One region of the Staphylococcus arlettae genome, then DNA from elsewhere that is predicted to be linked to it. Evidence: predicted binding sites of a transcription regulator. Region 1 holds the regulator's gene; the other holds the start of a gene.
What was found. Region 1 encodes LexA, which represses DNA repair genes until DNA is damaged. Its sites were predicted from a motif close to CGAACATATGTTCG; they were not measured.
Positions count from the first base shown of each region.

Region 2: uvrB (excinuclease ABC subunit UvrB) is a predicted target of LexA. The motif match lies at 4,592-4,605, and genes of this name have one in related genera.

Region 1 covers NZ_CP094803.1:1,579,895-1,590,267, forward strand. Annotated here, with positions in the region: gene tkt (transketolase) at 1-753, opposite strand, end outside; gene MUA37_RS07770 (DUF896 domain-containing protein) at 834-1,079, opposite strand; gene sosA (DNA damage-induced cell division inhibitor SosA) at 1,165-1,398, opposite strand; gene lexA (transcriptional repressor LexA) at 1,540-2,163, shown strand; gene MUA37_RS07785 (CAP domain-containing protein) at 2,398-3,420, opposite strand; gene guaC (GMP reductase) at 3,430-4,407, opposite strand; gene rpsN (30S ribosomal protein S14) at 4,592-4,861, opposite strand; gene rpmG (50S ribosomal protein L33) at 5,183-5,332, shown strand; gene MUA37_RS07805 (catalase) at 5,509-6,996, opposite strand; gene MUA37_RS07810 (amino acid permease) at 7,219-8,661, shown strand; gene MUA37_RS07815 (hypothetical protein) at 8,827-9,141, shown strand; gene MUA37_RS07820 (Cof-type HAD-IIB family hydrolase) at 9,431-10,234, opposite strand; gene thrB (homoserine kinase) at 10,287-10,373, opposite strand, start outside.
Region 2 covers NZ_CP094803.1:2,091,920-2,102,292, forward strand. Annotated here, with positions in the region: gene uvrA (excinuclease ABC subunit UvrA) at 1-2,466, opposite strand, end outside; gene uvrB (excinuclease ABC subunit UvrB) at 2,475-4,457, opposite strand; gene MUA37_RS10280 (CsbA family protein) at 4,754-4,987, opposite strand; gene MUA37_RS10285 (YfbR-like 5'-deoxynucleotidase) at 4,993-5,634, opposite strand; one part of gene prfB (peptide chain release factor 2) at 5,930-6,973, opposite strand; one part of gene prfB (peptide chain release factor 2) at 6,975-7,046, opposite strand; gene secA (preprotein translocase subunit SecA) at 7,297-9,828, opposite strand; gene hpf (ribosome hibernation-promoting factor, HPF/YfiA family) at 10,112-10,373, opposite strand, start outside.

The DNA.
Region 1 (10,373 bases):
CGCACCATAGCCGATAATTGTTTTCACTTCAATGATTGTTGGTTTATTACTAGATTTAGCATCTTCAATTGCTTTGTCAATTGTTTCTAAATCGTTACCATCTTTAACAAAGATATGTTCCCAACCATAAGCTTCGAAACGTTCTTTTACATTTTCAGAGAATGCTTTATTTAACTCTCCGTCCAATGAAATATCATTGGAATCATATAAAACAATTAATTTGTCTAATTGATTATGTCCTGCAAATGATGCTGCTTCATGAGAAATACCTTCCATTAAGTCACCATCTGATGCAAGAACGTAAGTGTAATGATCTACAACGTTAGCATCTTCTTTATTAAATTTACCTGCTAAATGTTTTTCTGCTAAAGCCATACCTACTGACATAGCAAAACCTTGTCCTAGTGGACCTGTAGTAACTTCGACACCATCCGTATGTTTGAACTCTGGATGACCAGGAGTTTTAGAACCCCACTGTCTAAATTGTTTTAATTCTTCTAATTCTAAACTACCTGAAACATGTAATAAACTGTAAAGTAATGCAGAACCATGTCCTGCAGACAATACGAATCTGTCTCTGTTAAAGAAATCTTTTGATTGAGGATTAAAATTCAAATGGCGTGTCCATAAAGTGTATGCCATTGGAGCTGCGCCCATTGGTAAACCTGGGTGGCCTGAATTTGCTTTTTCAATAGCATCAATACTTAAGGCTCTTATTGTATCAATCGCTAGTTGGTCTTTTTCATTAAACATCTAATATGACTTCCTTTCTTAAATAGCATGATTCATATATTATTATAACTTATTTAACTTATAATTAACAAAAAATTAGATTATCTTTTATCTTGGTCTTTTTCATCCAATACTTTTTTGATTTTATCTGGCGTCACATCGTTTCCTTCTGGATCAATGACCCTTGTGCTTTCTAATTGCTGCTTAAAGCCTTTTCTAAACGATTCTAAATAAGCTTTACGTAATTTAGATTGTTCCTTCGCTTCTTTTTCAGTTAGCCCTTGTGCTTTTTTCTTTCTAGCTAATTCATTAATTCTATTAATATCTACACCATTTGATTCAGTCATAATAACCTCCATAGATTTATATCATATAAATTTTAACAAAAAAAAGAGCGGAACTAAATGCATTCGCTCTTTTTTATCATTCTAATTATTTAATTACTGCCATCGTTTGGTTCGATGCTTGTTCGCTATTTAAATCTTGTTGTAATTGATTATTATTTTGTTCTTTGTGCTCTGTAGTTATTTTATGATCAGTCATTTCGTACGTTTGTTCTCTATTATTATTTATATCTGCCGTTAGTACAAATATAGTACATAACAGCATCGTAGTAACAAGTATTAATAAATATGTTTTGATTTGTGACATATAGATAGAATTCATATAGTATCTCTCCTAGAACATTTGTTTGTAAAAATACTTTAACAGAACACGTGTTCTTAGTCAATACAAAACGAACAAACGTTTGTAACAAATTTCAATTCATGCTATAATTGGATTAAATTAAATTAGGGAGTGCCTATTATGAGAGAATTAACAAAACGACAAAATGAAATTTTCGATTATATAAAGCAAATCGTGCAATCCAAAGGTTATCCACCAAGTGTTCGTGAAATTGGAGAAGCTGTCGGTTTAGCTTCTAGTTCAACTGTTCATGGTCATTTATCTAGATTAGAAGAAAAAGGCTATATCAAACGTGATCCTACAAAACCACGTGCAATAGAAATTGTCAGCGACCAACTTGGAGAACCAATAAATAACGAAGATACAATTCACGTACCAGTTATTGGTAAAGTCACTGCCGGCATACCGATTACTGCAGTGGAAAATGTAGAAGAATACTTCCCTTTACCAGAACATTTTACTTCTACACATAACAGCGATATTTTCATTTTAAATGTTGTTGGAGACAGTATGATCGAAGCTGGTATTTTAGATGGCGACAAAGTGATTGTGCGTAGTCAAACAATTGCAGAAAACGGAGATATTATTGTAGCTATGACAGAAGACAATGAAGCAACTGTTAAACGATTTTATAAAGAAAAAACGCGCTATAGATTACAACCAGAAAATAGCTCAATGAACCCAATCTATTTAAATCAAGTTTCTGTACTTGGTAAAGTGGTCGGATTATTCCGTGAAATGTAATAGTCTCCAAGCACTCTCATTCAGCACTATTTAACATAATAACTTGTAATCACACATACAAACTAAGAGGCTATGCCGTCACGGCATAGCCTCTATTTTGTATCTTTATCTTCTTTTTTGTCTAGAACTTCTTTTACTCGTTCTAATATATCTTCCGATTTATGTTTTTCATGTATTGTCATTAGCATCTCATCCTTACCTTTATAAGATACCCTAACATTTCATCACCAAACATTAGTTAGTATAGTTTTCCGTCCAATAAGGTTGACGCTCATTATTAAAAGCGACGCCTACTCCTAACTCATTATAACTAGAACGTAAGATATTTTTTCTATGTCCTAATGAATTCATTAAGCCTTCGTGTGCATAAATACTATTCATTTGACCATAAGCTAAATTTTCGCCTGCAGCATTAAATTTAATATCATCAGCTTTCAAACGATCAAATGGGGATTCATCATCTAAGTTGGTATGATCAAAATAATCATTCTCCGCCATATCTTTACTATGTTTTCTTGCTGTATCTGAAACATCACTATCATAATTCAATGTAGATAATTGATGTTGTTTTCTTTCAGCATTTACAATTTCAAAGTTTTGGCGTTCAAAACCTTCTTTTAATGCTTCAGATGGTGCACCATATTGTCCTTGCAATCGTTGTTCAAGCTGATCACTTACCAATAGTATTGCTGTTAAACCATTATCTTGATGTTTATCATAGAATGCCGTTGTATAGATTTGATTTTCATGAAATGTGTCATATTCATCATTCTCAATTTGGTATCTAACATTTCCTTTTTTCTTTTCAGTAATTGGTTCTCCTAATCTGTCTCTTACGACATCTTTAGGTGTACCATACTTGATTTTTGACTGTGATGTAATTGAATTTTGATTCGTATAAAGTGCATTGACTTTGTCGTCTAAATAACTGACCATCACAAAGTTACTATAATCACCAGTATAATAAGTATGCCAACTCGTACCATATTCATTGGAAGTTACACTCTTAGCTTCTCCAAATTTATTTTCAACGTCTGCTTTATCCATATTCATTTGAATATTACTTAAAGCAAATTGTTGTTCACTTGGCACTTTGAGTGACTTCGTAGATGATGACTGATTAGTTTGCCAAGCATTAATTTTTGCTTTGACCTCTTGTTGAACGTCTAACATAAAGGGTGACTCTTTTATTGGCACAATCAATACTATGCATAAAAAAATTAAACTATATAATAATATTTTTCTAATCTTCATCACCTACGTATTTTAGTCTCTATCACCGTTAAAGATAGAATTACGCACAATCACATAATCTACTTTTCGTAACGAATTCAAATCTTTACCGCCTGCATAAGAAATTGAACTCTGTAAATCTTGTTGCATTTCAATTAGAGTATCTTGTAGTGAACCTTTGTGTTCAACAAACATTTTTTTACCTTCAACATTTTTATGTTCACCTTTTTGATATTCCGAAGCACTACCAAAATATTCTTTGTATAACTTACCTTCAAGTTCTACTGTTTCTCCTGGAGATTCTTCATGTGCTGCAAAAAGAGAACCAATCATAACCATAGATGCTCCAAAACGCATAGATTTCGCTATATCACCATGCGTTCTAATACCACCATCAGCAATCATCGGTTTACGCGCTGCTTTACTACAATGGTTTAAAGCAGCTAATTGCCAACCACCTGTACCAAAACCTGTTTTAATTTTAGTGATACATACGCGTCCAGGTCCAATACCTACTTTTGTAGCATCTGCACCAGCATTTTCCAATTCACGAACGCCTTCAGGTGTTCCAACATTTCCTGCAATGACAAATGTCTCAGGTAAATGCGTTTTAATATGTTTTATCATATTAATGACCGAATCGTTATGACCATGTGCAATATCAATTGTAATGTATTCAGGCACTAACGCTTCAGCTGCTAACTGTTTTACAAAATCAAATTCTGGTGCCTTTACTCCGACAGAAATTGAAGCAAATAGACCTTTATTCTGCATTTTTTTAACAAATGGAATACGTGCCGCTTCGTCAAAACGATGCATTATATAAAAATAGTCTTGCTCCGCAAACCATTCCGCTAACTCTTCATTCATAACTGTTTGCATATTTGCTGGTACTACAGGCAACTTAAAAGTTCGCGGTCCAAATTTAATTTCTGTATTACATTCAGAACGGCTACTCACAATACATTTATTTGGTATCAATTGCACATCTTCATAATCAAAAATTTTCATAATAATATAAAACTCCTAACATTTATAATAAAACATAAAACTAATGGTAAGTTTTTACAGTATATAACATCTCATTCACTCAGCTTTCGATAATGAAAACGTTTTTTCACGAACAATATTACTGTATTACCATTAGATAATATACAATGTTTTACTTTAAATGTAAACGGACTTACGTCTTAAATTACCAACTAGATTTTTTCACACCAGGAATTTGACCTTTATGTGCATGTTCACGAAATGCAATTCTAGACATTTCAAATTTTCTCAACACACCTCTAGGTCTGCCACTAACCTTACAGCGTCTTGTTAAACGTGTTGGTGATGAATCTCTTGGTAATTTTCGTAAAGCTTCATAGTCACCTTTTGCTTTTAATTCTTTACGCAAGTCATAATATTTATTAACTAATGCTTCTCTTTTTTGTTCTTTTACTACTTTAGATTTTTTTGCCATATAACTTTCCTCCTACAAATCGTAATAATTACGTTTTAATAATATCACATCATTCTTAAATATCAAGTGAAAGTTTTTATCTATAATTACAATCCAAAACCAAGCAGACATTTACTTGTTATTTATAATAGTAGATTTATGATCTTTGTCTGTCTTAACTTAAATGATACTAACATCGTCCAATTAATTGTTGGTGTATCATTAAATCATTATCTTCAATATCTTTGTGACCTAATAGCACGTTTTTCCCTTGCGCAACAATGTGACATATGCTAAAATTTTAAATCGTAAGTATTCCTAATTGTAGAAAGGGTGTTAACTTTGCGCGTAAATATTACATTAGCTTGTACAGAATGTGGCGATCGTAATTATATTAGTACTAAAAACAAACGTACAAATCCTGAGCGTATCGAAATGAAAAAATATTGCCCAAGATTAAATAAATATACATTACATCGTGAAACAAAATAAGTAATTCTTATCTTTTGAATACGACAAGCATTACCAATCATCACTTTGGTGATGATTTTTTTATTATAAAAAAACAAGTGTGTAATCAAATTATGTCATTTTTGATTACACACTTGCTATAAAATATATCTAATCTATAAAGTTCTAATGTTAAATGTAATTTACAACTTTACTACTTAATCTTTCGCTTCAAGATCAACGTCTGCAATATCTATGCCTAACGCTGCTGCAACACCTTTACCATAATTTTCATCTGCTTTATAGCAATGACGAATATGACGGTGTTGAACTTCTAGAGTTGTTCCTTCCATTTCATTAGCTGTATTTACAAACATACGCTCTTGTTGCTCAGGAGATTGTAGTCTAAATAATTTTCCTGGTTGTTCGAAGTAGTTGTCATCGTCTTCTCTGAAGTTATGTTCATAAGCAGTACCTTCTACTTCTAATGGTGGTTTTTTATATTGCGGTTGATCTTCAAATGCACCTTCGCTATTTGGATAGTAATGTGGTCTACCGCCTTGGTTATTATCTAAAATGCGCATTTGACCATCTCTACTGAATGGGCAAATATTTTCAACTCCAACACCTTTAGGTTGATTTACTGGGATTTGCCAATGGTTTGCGCCTAATCTATAACGTTGTGCGTCTCCATAAGAGAATAAACGCCCTTGTAACATTTTATCTGGTGAAAAATCTAATCCGGGAACGATATTAGTTGGTGCAAATGCAGCTTGTTCTACATCTTGGAAATAGTTATCCGGATTACGATTTAATTCAAATTCACCAACTTCAATTAATGGATAATCTCCTTTGTACCAAACTTTTGTTAAATCAAATGGATTATCTTTATGCTTTTTAGCTTGTTCTTCTGTCATTACTTGAATATACATTTTCCATTTTGGATAATCTTTATTTTCTATCGCTTCAAATAAATCGCGTTGTGAAGATTCTCTATCATAAGCAATAGTTTGAGCTGCTTCTTCTGGTTGTAAATTTTCAATACCTTGTTGTGTTCTATGGTGGAATTTCACCCATACACGTTCACCTTTATCATTATACATTGAATACGTATGAGAACCAAAGCCATGCATATTTCTAAATCCTTTAGGAATACCACGATCAGTCATTAAAATTGTCACTTGATGAAGTGCTTCTGGTAATGATGTCCAAAAGTCCCAATTATTTTGAGAACTTCTCATATTTGTTCTAGGATCACGTTTTACTGCGTGGTTTAAACTTGCAAATAATTTAGGATCTCTAAAGAAGAATACTGGCGTATTATTACCTACTAAATCCCAGTTCCCTTCATCTGTGTAAAATTTCAATGCAAAGCCACGAATATCACGTTCTGCATCAGCTGCACCACGTTCACCTGCAACCGTTGAAAAACGTGCGAACATTTCAGTTTGTTTACCTACTTCAGAAAATATGCTTGCACACGTGTATTTAGTAATGTCATTTGTTACTGTGAATGTGCCAAATGCACCTGAACCTTTAGCATGCATACGTCGTTCAGGTATAACTTCTCTATCAAAATGTGCCATTTGTTCTAAAAAATACCAGTCTTGCATAAGTAAAGGGCCTCTTGGTCCTGCTGTCATACTATTTTCTCTGTCAGATACTGGTGTACCAAAAAGACCTGTCAATTTTTTACGTTCGCTCATACGAATAACCCCCTATTTGTTCAGATAATAATAATTATTATCTACTACATATTTTAATGTATACCCTATGTTCAAATCAATAAAACCACTATTAAAAATCGCATTTTTCTGAATTCTCTTTACGCTTTATTGCTTTAAAGTTATAAAAAATATTTGCTTGTGGTTCTCAAAAGCATTAAAATAGTGTGTATACAAAATTTAAAAGTAAATAGGAGCCTTATTATGGAACAAAATAAATTAAATCGAGGTCTCAGTTCACGTCATATTTCTATGATTGCCATTGGCGGCGCTATCGGTACTGGACTATTCGTTGCCACAGGTAGCGTTGTATCACAAGCTGGTCCGGGTGGGGCCATAGCAGCATATTTAATTATTGGAATCATGTTATATTTCCTTATGTCTTCAGTTGGAGAATTAGCAACATTTTATCCTGTCTCCGGCTCGTTTAGCTCATATGCTACACGTTTTGTAGATAGTTCATTAGGTTTTACTATGGGTTGGTTATATTGGGTGATTTGGACGCTTGTTGCAAGTGTGGATATTATTATTGCAGCTAGCGTATTAAGTTATTGGGATGTATTTCATTTCTTTTCCACTGTGACATGGAGCATGATCTTTTTAGTCATATTATTTTTACTTAATATTTTCTCAGTCAAAGCATTTGGAGAAGCTGAATTTTGGTTATCGTTAATTAAAGTAGTAACTATCTTAATCTTTATTGTTATTGGCGTATTAATGATAGTTGGTATTTTAGGTGGAAAAACGTATGGTATTACAAACTACTCTATCGGCGAAGCACCTTTTGTCGGTGGCTTGTCAGGCTTTTTGGGAGTTTTATTAATCGCTGGATTCTCAGTTGGGGGTACTGAAGTAGTAGCTGTTACTGCGGGAGAATCTGACAATCCTCATCGTTCAATGCCAAAAGCAATTAAACAAGTATTTTGGAGAATTTTATTATTCTATGTATTGTCTATTGCAGTTATTGCTGCAATTATCCCATATACTGATCCATTACTGCTAAACGAAAGTGAATCTGTTAGCCAAAGCCCATTCACTATTGTTTTTGATCGTGTCGGTATCGCTTTTGCAGCTTCAGTCATAAATGCTGTCATTTTGACATCACTATTATCTGCAGCGAATTCTGGATTATATACTTCAAGTCGAATGTTATTTTCGATGGGACATGATAAATTAGCACCTAAATTTTTGGCACGTTTAAATAAAGGTACAAAATTACCTATCGCTGCGATATTAACTACTTTCATCGTTGTGTTGGCAGTTATTGTCCTTGCTCAATTTCAATCTAATATCGTATTTACATTATTAAATATCATTGGCTCTTTAGTTATCATTGTATGGGGTTCAAGTATTTTAGCACAAATACGATTACGCATGGCTATTAAAAAGCAAAATAAAGATGCGCAACAAGTCTTACCATATAAAGCTCCATTTTATCCATTTGGTCCAATTGTGGTAATTATAGCTTTACTATTTTTATTTGTTGGTAACTCAGTAGGTACTATTATAGCTGGCGATATTGCTGGATTATTAAGAAATATCGTACCACTATTCATCTTACTCATTATTTACCTTACACATAAATTTATGTTCCAAACAAAAGTTATCAAACTTGAAGACATTAACTTAGATAATAAATATGAATAACTCTAAGTAAAGGACAAAACGGTTTCCCCGTTTTGTCCTTTTATTATGTTTACTTAACTAGCCCTCACAAATTTGTACCTTTGGTAATATTTTGTATTCAATTATTTTAACCTGTATCGTAATATAGTATAATTAAAGAAAATCAAGTACTTGAGGTGGAAAATTATGGTTGGACAAACAAATTTATTCGATGATGTACTCAAACCAGAAGAACGCTTTGTTATTGTTGTACAATCATTAGAAAATCTACACGACCAATTAATTAAGCGAACTCTACGAGAATATAGTAGCCTTAAACACGATCAAATGGAAAACTTATATGAGCATTTAAAATCACTGTTTTTAGAAGAGCCGTTTGCTGAAAATCAATCAGCATTTGCAATTACAGTTTATACTAATTTAGATTATGCTGCAGACCAAGTTTATGCCCACGTAAAACGTCATCGAGGCAAAAATGAGTGGACACATACAGCTAAATAGCTTAAGTCACGACTACTATAAATTTTGCTAAGAGATAAAGTAAGCTCTATTTTTCTAGTTGCCTATGTTACAGTTGACCATTAATCTACGCTGACTTCATACAAGTTATGAAGTCAGTTTTTTACTATTAAATTTAGTTTGTCAGTAATAACAAAATCTATAACTTTCTCTTTATTATGCTCTAATAAATCATTTATTAAATTATAAAAACACGTTTCACAGTTTTGTTTATTTAAGACTTAACTGTAAAACGTGTTTCCCATATTTATTTCTTTAATTCTATCATTGGTTATAATTTTTGTTTTAACGTATGAGGTATACCATTGTCTGCATTTGATAAGGTAACTTCATCAGCAATGGATTTCACTTCATCATTGGCATTACCCATAGCAACAGCATGACCAACTACTGAAAGCATAGATATATCGTTAGAACTATCACCAAAAGCAATAACCTCTTCTAAACTAATCCCTAGTTTATCACACAACGCACTCACCGCATTCCCCTTTGAAACATCTTTAGCCATAAATTCAAGGAAGTATGGTTTACTTGTAGTAACATCTATTTCATCGTTGAAGGAACCAGCAAGATCACTTTTAGCTAATACAATATTACAGACATAATCTACACCCATAACTTTCGGCACAGCATCTTGAATATAGGCTTTTAAATCATCAACTTTTTTCATAGGTAAACCCGTTAATTCAGCTTCAATATTCATGTATTCATGTTCACCTTCATAAATAATGTGGCCATCATGATATGTTAAAACGAAAAATGATTTTTTTCTGCAGTAATCAACAATTTGATCAAAGTTTTCTTTTGATACTGGTTTATTGACTGTTACATTTTCCGTAGCTACATCCACAGTATTGCCACCATTATAACTGATAACATGACTTTGATGTGCATCTAAATTTAACAATCGTGCTGTAGGTAGCATACCTTCAGTCGGTCTACCTGATGCTAATACTACTTTGTAACCTTCGTCTTGTATTTTAATAAGATAGTCTTTTGTTTCTTCTCCTACTTGATTTTCATGGTTCATCAATGTATCATCCATGTCCATGACAATTAACTTATATTTACTCATGTTGTAGTGCTCCTTTCCAATTAACCCTATAGTCCTATCATACTACAAAAAATTATGAATGGTATACGAGTTCAGATGTTACACCAGTTTCATTAATTGTCACTAGTTCTGAGCGACACTGTGAAAATTCATTTTTTAA
Region 2 (10,373 bases), 510 kb from region 1:
ACCCAGCGTTACGTATCCTAAACCAACATCTACTAACGTCTTTAATTTACGATGAATTTTAGGTACATTTTCAAAGAAATAAGTCGCTTCTTCAGCTGTCATTTTCAATACATCTGCGATATTTTTCCCTTTATATGTTACTTCTAATGTTTCACGATTGTATCGTGATCCATCACATACTTCGCATGGTACATAAACATCCGGTAAAAAGTGCATCTCAATTTTTATAATACCGTCGCCTTTACATGCTTCGCAACGTCCACCTTTAACATTAAAACTGAAACGCCCTTTATTATAACCTCGTATTTTAGCTTCATTGGTTTGCGCAAAAATATCACGAATATTATCAAAGACGCCTGTATAAGTTGCAGGATTTGAACGCGGTGTACGTCCAATTGGCGATTGATCTATATCAATAATACGGTCTAATTCATCAATACCAGTCACCGCATCACAGTCACCTGGTTTAACTTTCGACTTATTAATTTCTTTTGCTAAAGATTTATACAGTACTTGATTTACTAGTGAACTCTTACCAGAGCCAGAAACACCTGTGACAACTGTCATTGTTGATAATGGGAATGAAACATCCACATTTTTTAAATTATTACTTCGTGCACCAGTAACGTGAATTTGTCGTTGCGTAACCTCTCGACGATGTTCAGGTACATCGATTTGTTTTTTGCCACTTAAATATTGACCAGTTAATGATTGTGTTTCTTGCATAACTTGTTTCGGAGTACCGCTCGCAACAATTTGGCCACCATGTTCACCAGCACCCGGGCCAACATCCACCAAATAATCCGCTGCGCGCATCGTATCATCATCATGTTCTACCACGATTAAAGTATTACCTAAATCACGCATTTCTTTCAATGTTTCAATTAATCGATCATTGTCTCGTTGATGCAAACCTATAGATGGTTCGTCTAATACGTATAATACACCAGAGAGTCTGGAGCCGATTTGAGTCGCTAATCTAATACGTTGGGCTTCACCACCTGATAAAGTGCCTGAAGAACGATTTAGCGTTAAATATTCCAAGCCAACATTAAATAAAAACTTCAACCTTGAAATAATCTCTTTGAGTATTTGATCGGCAATTGTACGATCTTGCGCTGACAATTCTATCGTTTCATAAAAATGCAGTGCGTCTTTAATTGATTTATTGATAACTTGACCTATATTAACATCAGCGACATAGACTGCTAATGCTTCTTTGCTTAGACGTTGTCCATGACACGTTTCACACGGTAGTTCAGTCATGTACTTACTCATCATTTCTCTCACATATTCTGAAGGTGATTCATGGTAACGGCGATTGATGTTGTTAACGACACCTTCAAACTCCATCGTACGTGTACGCTTCTGACCGTTACGTTGTTCAAAAGTAAATTCAATTTCCTTACCTTTCGAACCATACATTATAATATCTTTTTGTCTATCAGTTAATTTTTTATATGGTTTATCCATATTTATTTTATAAACTTCACATACGCGTTTTAACAATGTTGGATAATAATCAGAACTCGTAGGTTCCCACGGTAAAATTGCACCATCATTTAATGTGGCATTTTTATCTGGAACTACTAAATCTAAATCCACCATCAGTTTTTGCCCTAAGCCATCACACGTAGGACAAGCACCAAAAGGACTGTTAAAGCTAAACATACGTGGTTCTAATTCACCGATAGAGAATCCACAAATAGGACAAGCATGGTTTTCTGAAAACTTCAGTTCATCACCATCAATAATATCTACAACTAAATTACCTTCTGCTAAATTTAATGCTGTCTCAATTGAATCGGCAAGACGTGTTTCTATACCTGATTTGACTACTAATCTGTCAATGACCACTTCTATTGTGTGATTTTTATTTTTATCTAATTGAGGAACATCATTTACATCTATAATGTCCCCATCAACACGCACACGTACATAACCTTTTTTACTTATATCTTCAATTAATTTTTCATGTGATCCTTTGCGATGATTGACAATGGGGGCCAGTATTTGAATTTTTGTACGTTCTTCCAATTCTAAAATACGATCGACCATTTGCTGTACAGTTTGTGATTCAATTTCGATATGATGATTTGGACAGTATGCCTTTCCTACGCGTGCATAGAGTAAACGAATATAATCATAAATCTCAGTCACAGTCGCTACGATAGATCTAGGATTTTTACTTGTTGTTTTTTGATCAATTGAAATTGCTGGAGACAAACCTTCAATCGTATCTACATCCGGTTTATCCATCTGTCCTAAAAATTGACGTGCATATGCACTCAATGATTCTACATAGCGTCTTTGCCCTTCTGCATAAATTGTATCAAACGCTATTGATGATTTACCTGATCCTGAAAGTCCTGTCATAACTATCAATTTATTTTTAGGTATTTCTATATCGACATCTTTCAAGTTGTGGGCTCTCGCCCCTTTTACTACTATTGATGGCTCTTTCATACTTTATGTCACCCTTCTGCTTTTAATTCGAATAACATGTCACGTAATTCTGTTGCTCTTTCAAAGTCTAAGTCTTTAGCTGCTTGTTTCATTTCTTTTTCGATATTTTGAATTGTTTTTTCTCGTTCTTTTTTCGTTAATTTTTTCGGTACTTCGGTTTGTTGCTGTTCATTTGTTTCATCTGAATCTACCGTAGCACTAATAACATCATGGATTTTCTTATTGATAGTCGTCGGTGTAATATTATGTTTTTCATTGTAAGCCATTTGTATTTGACGTCTACGCTCTGTTTCATCTAAAGCATATCGCATAGAATCTGTTATCTTATCGCCATACATGATTACTTCACCTTTACTATTACGTGCTGCACGTCCAATTGTTTGTACAAGGGAACGTTCGGAACGCAGGAATCCTTCTTTATCAGCATCTAATATAACTACTAAAGATACTTCTGGTATATCTATACCTTCTCTCAACAAGTTAATACCCACAACTACATCATACGTACCCATACGTAAATCTCGTATGATCTCAATACGTTCTAATGTTTTAATTTCTGAATGTAAATAGTTAACTTTAATACCTGCTTCTTTAAGGTAAGTCGTTAAATCTTCACTCATCTTTTTAGTCAATGTCGTAATTAATACACGTTCATCATTCTCAATACGACCTTGAATTTCACCTAATAAATCATCAATTTGATTTTCGGTCGGACGTACATCAATTTTGGGATCTAATAAACCGGTAGGCCTAATAATTTGTTCGACCATTTCATCGGTATGTTCTAATTCATATGGCCCTGGCGTAGCAGAAACATAAACGAGTTGACGTGTTTTAGACTCAAACTCCTCAAATTGGAGAGGTCTGTTATCAAGTGCACTTGGTAGTCTAAATCCATGATCCACCAAAACTTGCTTACGCGCACGGTCACCATTATACATACCTCTTATTTGGGGCAAGGTAACATGAGATTCATCTATCATAACTAACCAGTCGTCTCCAAAATAATCCATTAATGTGTACGGTGTAGAGCCTAATGGTCTGAGTGTTAAATGTACCGAATAGTTTTCAATACCTGAACAAAAGCCCATTTCTCGCATCATTTCTAAATCATAATTAGTACGTTGTTCTAAACGCTGCGCTTCCAACAATTTATTTTCACTACGTAGTTTTTCTAATTGCTCAGCTAATTCATTTTCGATACGTTGTATTGCTGATTTCATTTTTTCTTCACGTGTAACGAAGTGAGAAGCTGGGAAAATCGCAAAATGATCTCGTTCTCTCAATACTTCACCTGTTAAATAATTCACTTCACGAATGCGATCTATTTCATCTCCAAAAAACTCAACGCGGATACACATTTCTTCACGTGAGGCTGGGAAAATTTCTACAACATCGCCTCTCACTCTAAATGTTCCACGTCTAAAATCAATATCATTTCTCGTATATTGTACATCTACTAATTTGCGCAATAGTTCACTACGATCCATTTCCATACCAACACGTACACTCACAACTAAATCACGATATTCATCTGGATTACCTAAACCATAAATACAACTAACACTGGCAATAATTATAACGTCATCACGTTCAAATAAGGCACTTGTTGCAGAATGTCGCAATTGGTCTATTTCATCATTGATTGAAGCATCTTTTTCAATAAATGTATCGGTAGAAGGTACATATGCTTCTGGTTGATAATAATCGTAATAACTTACAAAATACTCTACTCTATTTTCTGGAAAAAATTCTTTAAATTCACTGTATAATTGTCCTGCTAAGGTTTTATTATGGGCAATAATCAAGGTCGGTTTGCCCACTTCCTTAATTACATTACTCATCGTAAATGTTTTTCCTGTACCTGTAGCACCTAGTAAGGTTTGATGTCGTTCTCCTGCATTCACACCATTGACAATTTTTCGAATTGCTTCCGGTTGGTCACCTTCTGGTTCAAAGTCGGAAACTAATTTGAATGGATAATGTTCCATAGTGACACATTCCTCCTATATATTACGTTTAACGTTAGTTAATTCATTGCTCATACTGTAGATTATTAATTATATCAATTGTTTAAAATCTATTTCACTTGCATACTATTTTAACAGATTCTGTTCGAAATATACAAACATTTGTTCGTTTAAAAGTGATTACTCACCACACATAGAAAAAAAACAAACACAGTTCACACTATGCTTGTTTTGTCTTGTTTGTAATTGAGTTATATAAGTATACGTATAAAACAGCACGCATTGCAATCGAACTGTTTATACATTGTATATACCCGTCAATCTTCATCTTCTTTTTTATGCAATTGTAATTGGTCAATAATCACGTACCCTGCAAGTATGGATACTACATCAATAAAGATAATCCATTCATTATGAAAAAAACCTTTTTGAATCGATGCACCGATTAAGACGAGTACTAAAATTGTACCAACCCATTTACTTCTAGTCACCACACTAAATAAAATGACAAGTATACACGGGAAGAATGATGCGAGTATATACCAAATCATATATGTCACTCATTTCTTTTATTTAAAATTGCCATTGTTGTTTCACGCAATTCAGATTTTGGAATAAATTTCTCAGTTAACATTTCAGGAATTACGTTGTCTATGAAATCTTGTACCGAACTTAAATGGTCAAATTGCATAATTGTTTCTAAAGACATTTCATAAATTTCAAAGAAGAGCTGTTCCGGGTTACGTTTTTGAATTTCTCCGAAAGTTTCATATAATAAGTCAATTTTATCAGCAACTGATAATATTTGTCCTTCTAATGAATCATCCTTACCTTCCTGTAATCGTTCTCGATAAACATCTTGATAAGGTGTAGGTATTTCTTCACTAATAAAAGTGTCTACCATTTCTTCTTCAACTTGAGAAAACAATTTTTTCAATTCACCACTCGCGTATTTCACTGGAGTTTTGATATCCCCGGTGAAAATTTCAGCAAAGTCATGGTTTAGTGCTTTTTCATATAAGCTTTTCCAATCCACTTCGTTGCCGTTATACTCTTCCACAGTTGCTAAATATTGCGCGATTTTTGTAACTTTAAATGAATGCGCAGCTACATTATGCTCAAAATATTTAAATTTTCCTGGTAGTCTGATTAACTTTTCCAAATCGGATAAGCGTTTAAAATATTGATGTACACCCATGACATACGCCTCCTTATTTAAACAATGATTATACTTGCTTTTATTATAACAAACAAGAAAATCAATTTTCATACCAACTTAATTATTAAAGTTACTTAAATTATGCCTTCTATTCATTGATATTTCAAAAATTTAAAAGTGGAAAAGTCATAGCAAGCAATATATTGCTTATTTAATTATTAAATCCATCATCACGTATGTCATCGCAAAGTATTACACTTACATAGTCATTTATCGCTATAAGGTAAATTGTTAATCCTATATTTCAAAGTCTACTGCTGGAGCTATTAATGTATTACTCTTCAGCTTGATCCATTTGACTTCTTAGGTATGCTTCGATAAATGGCCCTATGTCACCATCCATCACAGCATCTACTTTACCTGTTTCTTTATTTGTACGATGGTCTTTAACCATAGAATATGGATGGAAAACATAAGAACGAATTTGACTGCCCCAGCCTATTTCTTTTTGTTCTCCTCGAATTGCTGCCATTTCTTGTTCTTGTTCTTCTAATTTAAGTTGATATAATTTAGATTTTAACATCTTCATAGCAGCTTCACGGTTTTTAATTTGTGAACGTTCATTTTGGTTATTTACTACTATACCTGTAGGGTGATGAGTAATACGTATCGCTGATTCAGTTTTGTTAATGTGCTGACCACCAGCTCCTGATGCACGGAACGTATCTACGGTAATATCATCTGGATTAATATCAATTTCAATTTCTGTATTATTAAATTCTGGAATTACATCACACGATGCAAATGACGTATGACGTCTACCTGAAGAATCAAACGGTGATATACGAACGAGTCGGTGAACGCCTTTTTCTGCTTTCAAATAGCCGTAAGCATTATGACCTTTAACGACTATTGTTACACTTTTCACGCCCGCTTCATCACCGGGTAAATAATCGGCAGTTTCAACTTTAAAGCCTTTTTGTTCACAATAACGTTGGTACATTCTTAATAGCATACTCGTCCAATCTTGTGATTCAGTACCACCAGCACCTGGATGTAATTCTAAGATTGCATTATTTGCGTCATAAGGTCCATCTAATAATAATTGTAATTCAAATTGATCTAAATCACCTTTAAATGCTTGAACTTGCGTTACTAGGTCTGCTTGCATATCTTCATCTTGTTCTTCTGCAAGTAATTCGCGTGTAGCATCCATATCCTCTAGCTGTGATTCTAACTTTCTAAATTCGGTTACTACAGATTTTAGAGCATTATTTTTATCAATGACGCTCTGCGCCGTATTTTGGTCATCCCAAAAGTTAGGGTCAGTCATCATTTCTTCATATTCTTGAATATTTGTCTCTTTTTCTTCTAAGTCAAAGAGACCCCCTAAGTTGTTCTAACTTGTCAGCATTGTGCTCTATATTACGTTTTATTTCTGATAATTCCATAGTCATCGCTCCTAAATAACGTTTTATTAATATTTTAACATAAATTGTCACTTCTAATTATAGTCTACATTGTGTAAGTTTATTCTCCTAGTCCCTCAGTCAATAAATTATTACTGTAATTAGCATTGATGATGCCTCTAACGTTGCTTGTGCATGACACTCTGTGTCATCAATTTCTTGTTTAGTGATAACTTTCAACGATACAAAAGAACCTAGAACAATAATATGCTCCAGGCTCTACACGACAGCATTAAGCACCGTGACAATTTTTATATTTTTTACCACTACCACATGGACAAGGGTCATTACGACCAATATGTTCATCTTTCACAAATGGTTGTGCCTTAGCTTTTTCTTTACCATCTTCTGCTGAAACATGCTCAGCTTTACCGAAGTCTGTTGTTTTATCTCTTTCAATATCATCTTCAACCGATACTACAGATTTCAAGATGTATTTACTCACATCTTCTTCAATATTTTCCATCATGCTATCAAACAATTGATGACCTTCGTTTTGATAGTCACGTAATGGGTTTTGTTGACCATAGGAACGTAAGTGAATACCTTGTCTTAATTGATCCATAGTATCTATATGATCAGTCCAGTGCGTATCAATTGAACGTAATAAAATCATACGTTCAAACTCAGGGAATTGATCGCCAATCTCTGTTTTTTGTTCTACCAATGCAGCTTCAACTTTTTGCCAAACAAGATTATAAATATCTTCACTGTCTTTTCCTTTAACATCAGATACTTTAAGTTCACCTTCATTAAGGAACACATCATCAATGTAGTTGATAAATGGTTCATAATCTGGTTCTTCCTCATCATCATTAATATAGTATGTCACGCTACGTTGTAATGTTGATTGCAACATGGCATTGACTAATTCTGAACTATTCTCGTTATCAATGATATTATTACGTTCGCCATAAATAATTTCACGTTGTTTACGTAGTACATCATCATATTCAAGAATACGTTTACGAGTATCAAAGTTATTACCTTCTACTCGTTTTTGTGCAGATTCTACAGCACGTGATACCATTTTGGATTCAATAGGAGTAGAGTCATCCATACCTAAGCGATTCATCATTTTTTGCAATCTTTCTGAACCGAAGCGGACCATCAATTCATCTTGTAGCGATAAATAAAATCGACTATCACCTTTGTCACCTTGACGACCAGAACGACCACGTAATTGATCATCAATACGACGTGATTCATGTCGTTCCGTACCAATGACTGCTAAACCACCTAATTCTTCTACGCCATCACCAAGCTTGATATCTGTACCACGTCCAGCCATATTTGTCGCAATAGTAATTGCACCTTTTTGACCAGCACCTGCAACTATATCGGCTTCGCGTTCATGGTTTTTGGCGTTTAACACATCATGACGAATACCATGTTTTTTTAGTAAGTTAGAAATATATTCACTTGTTTCAACTGCAACTGTACCTAGCAATACAGGTTGTCCTTGTTTATGTTTGTCAATGACATCATCTACAACTGCATCAAACTTACCTTTTTGACTAATGTAAATTAAGTCAGGTTTATCGACACGTTGTACAGGTTTATTCGTTGGAATTTGTGTCACTGTCATATTGTAAATGTTACGAAATTCTTCTTCTTCCGTTTTAGCTGTTCCGGTCATACCAGCTAATTTATTATACATACGGAAGTAGTTTTGGAAAGTAATTGACGCCATAGTTTTAGATTCATTTTGAATTTTAACGCCTTCTTTAGCTTCAATCGCTTGATGTAAGCCTTCAGAGAATCTACGTCCAGGCATCGTACGACCAGTAAATTGGTCGACAATTAATACTTCTCCATTATTGACCATATAATCAACATCGCGTTGAAGTGTCACGTGTGCACGTAAAGCAGTATTAATGTGACTAATAATATCAACATTCTTAACGTCATAAAGGTTATCGATTTTAAACATACGTTCTGCTTTATCAATACCTTGTTCTGTTAATTGCACTGCTTTAGTTTTTTCATCATAATTAAAGTCATCTTCACTTTTTAACATCTTCGCAAAGACGTTTGTTTGTGTATATAATGACGTTGATTTTTCAGCTTCTCCTGAAATAATCAATGGTGTACGTGCTTCATCAATTAAAATAGAATCGACTTCGTCAATAATAGCGTAATGTAGTGGACGCATAACGCGTTCTTCAGCATAATTCACCATATTATCACGCAAATAGTCAAATCCTAATTCATTATTCGTACTATAAGTGATATCACATGCGTATGCTTCTCGTTTTTCAGCTGTTGTTTTGCTGTTTAAATTTACGCCTACTGACAACCCTAAGAAATTATATAGTTCTGCCATTTCTTCACTTTGACTGCTCGCTAAGTATTCATTGACTGTAATAACATGAACACCACGACCTGCTAAGGCATTTAAATATGTCGGCATTGTAGCGGTTAACGTTTTACCTTCACCTGTACGCATTTCAGCAATATCACCTTTATGGATTGCTAAACCACCCATAATTTGAACACGGTACGGTATCATATTATAGACACGTTTTGAACCTTCTCTTACTAAGGCAAAAGCTTCTGGTAAAATCTCGTCTAATATTTTATTTTGCTTCTGTACATCTTCTTCTGCCTGTACTTTATCTTGAAACGATTTTGTTTTTTCTTTTATTTCTTCATCAGTTAATATAGACATGTCCTCTTCTAACTTGAGAACTTTGTCTGCTAATTTACCAAGGCGCTTTACTTCTTTAGTATTACCATCAGCTATCTTTGATAAAAAACCCATTCTGTTCGCTCCTTTAGCTTAATAACTCTATTACTTACAACAATTTATAATACCATTAATTAGCTTAAAATTACACTTATAGGATTATTGTTATAACTATATTTATATTTACATTTCCTTTGCTGTTGTTAATATACTTTACATTTCATACTGTTCTATATAATAACTCGCTTATCCTAGCACAACTTAGTCTTTGTGCTATCAAATTATTTCATACTAACATAACATAAAAGAAGCGTCCACGATTTAACTTAATCATGAACGCTTCAACACTTATAGTTAGTTATTGTTCTGTTGTTTCTATTAAACCATATTTTCCATCTTTACGTTTATAAACAATACTTGTTCCGTCAGTTTCACGATCTGTAAAAATAAAGAAATCATGACCCAATAAATCCATCTGCAACACCGCTTCTTCAGAATCCATTGGCTTTAAGCTAAATTGTTTAGAACGAATAATTTCGAAGTCATTTTCCTGACTTGTATCATCTAAAGCATCTGCTTTATTATCTTCTACAATTTCAGCAAAAACTTCTTGATCCCCT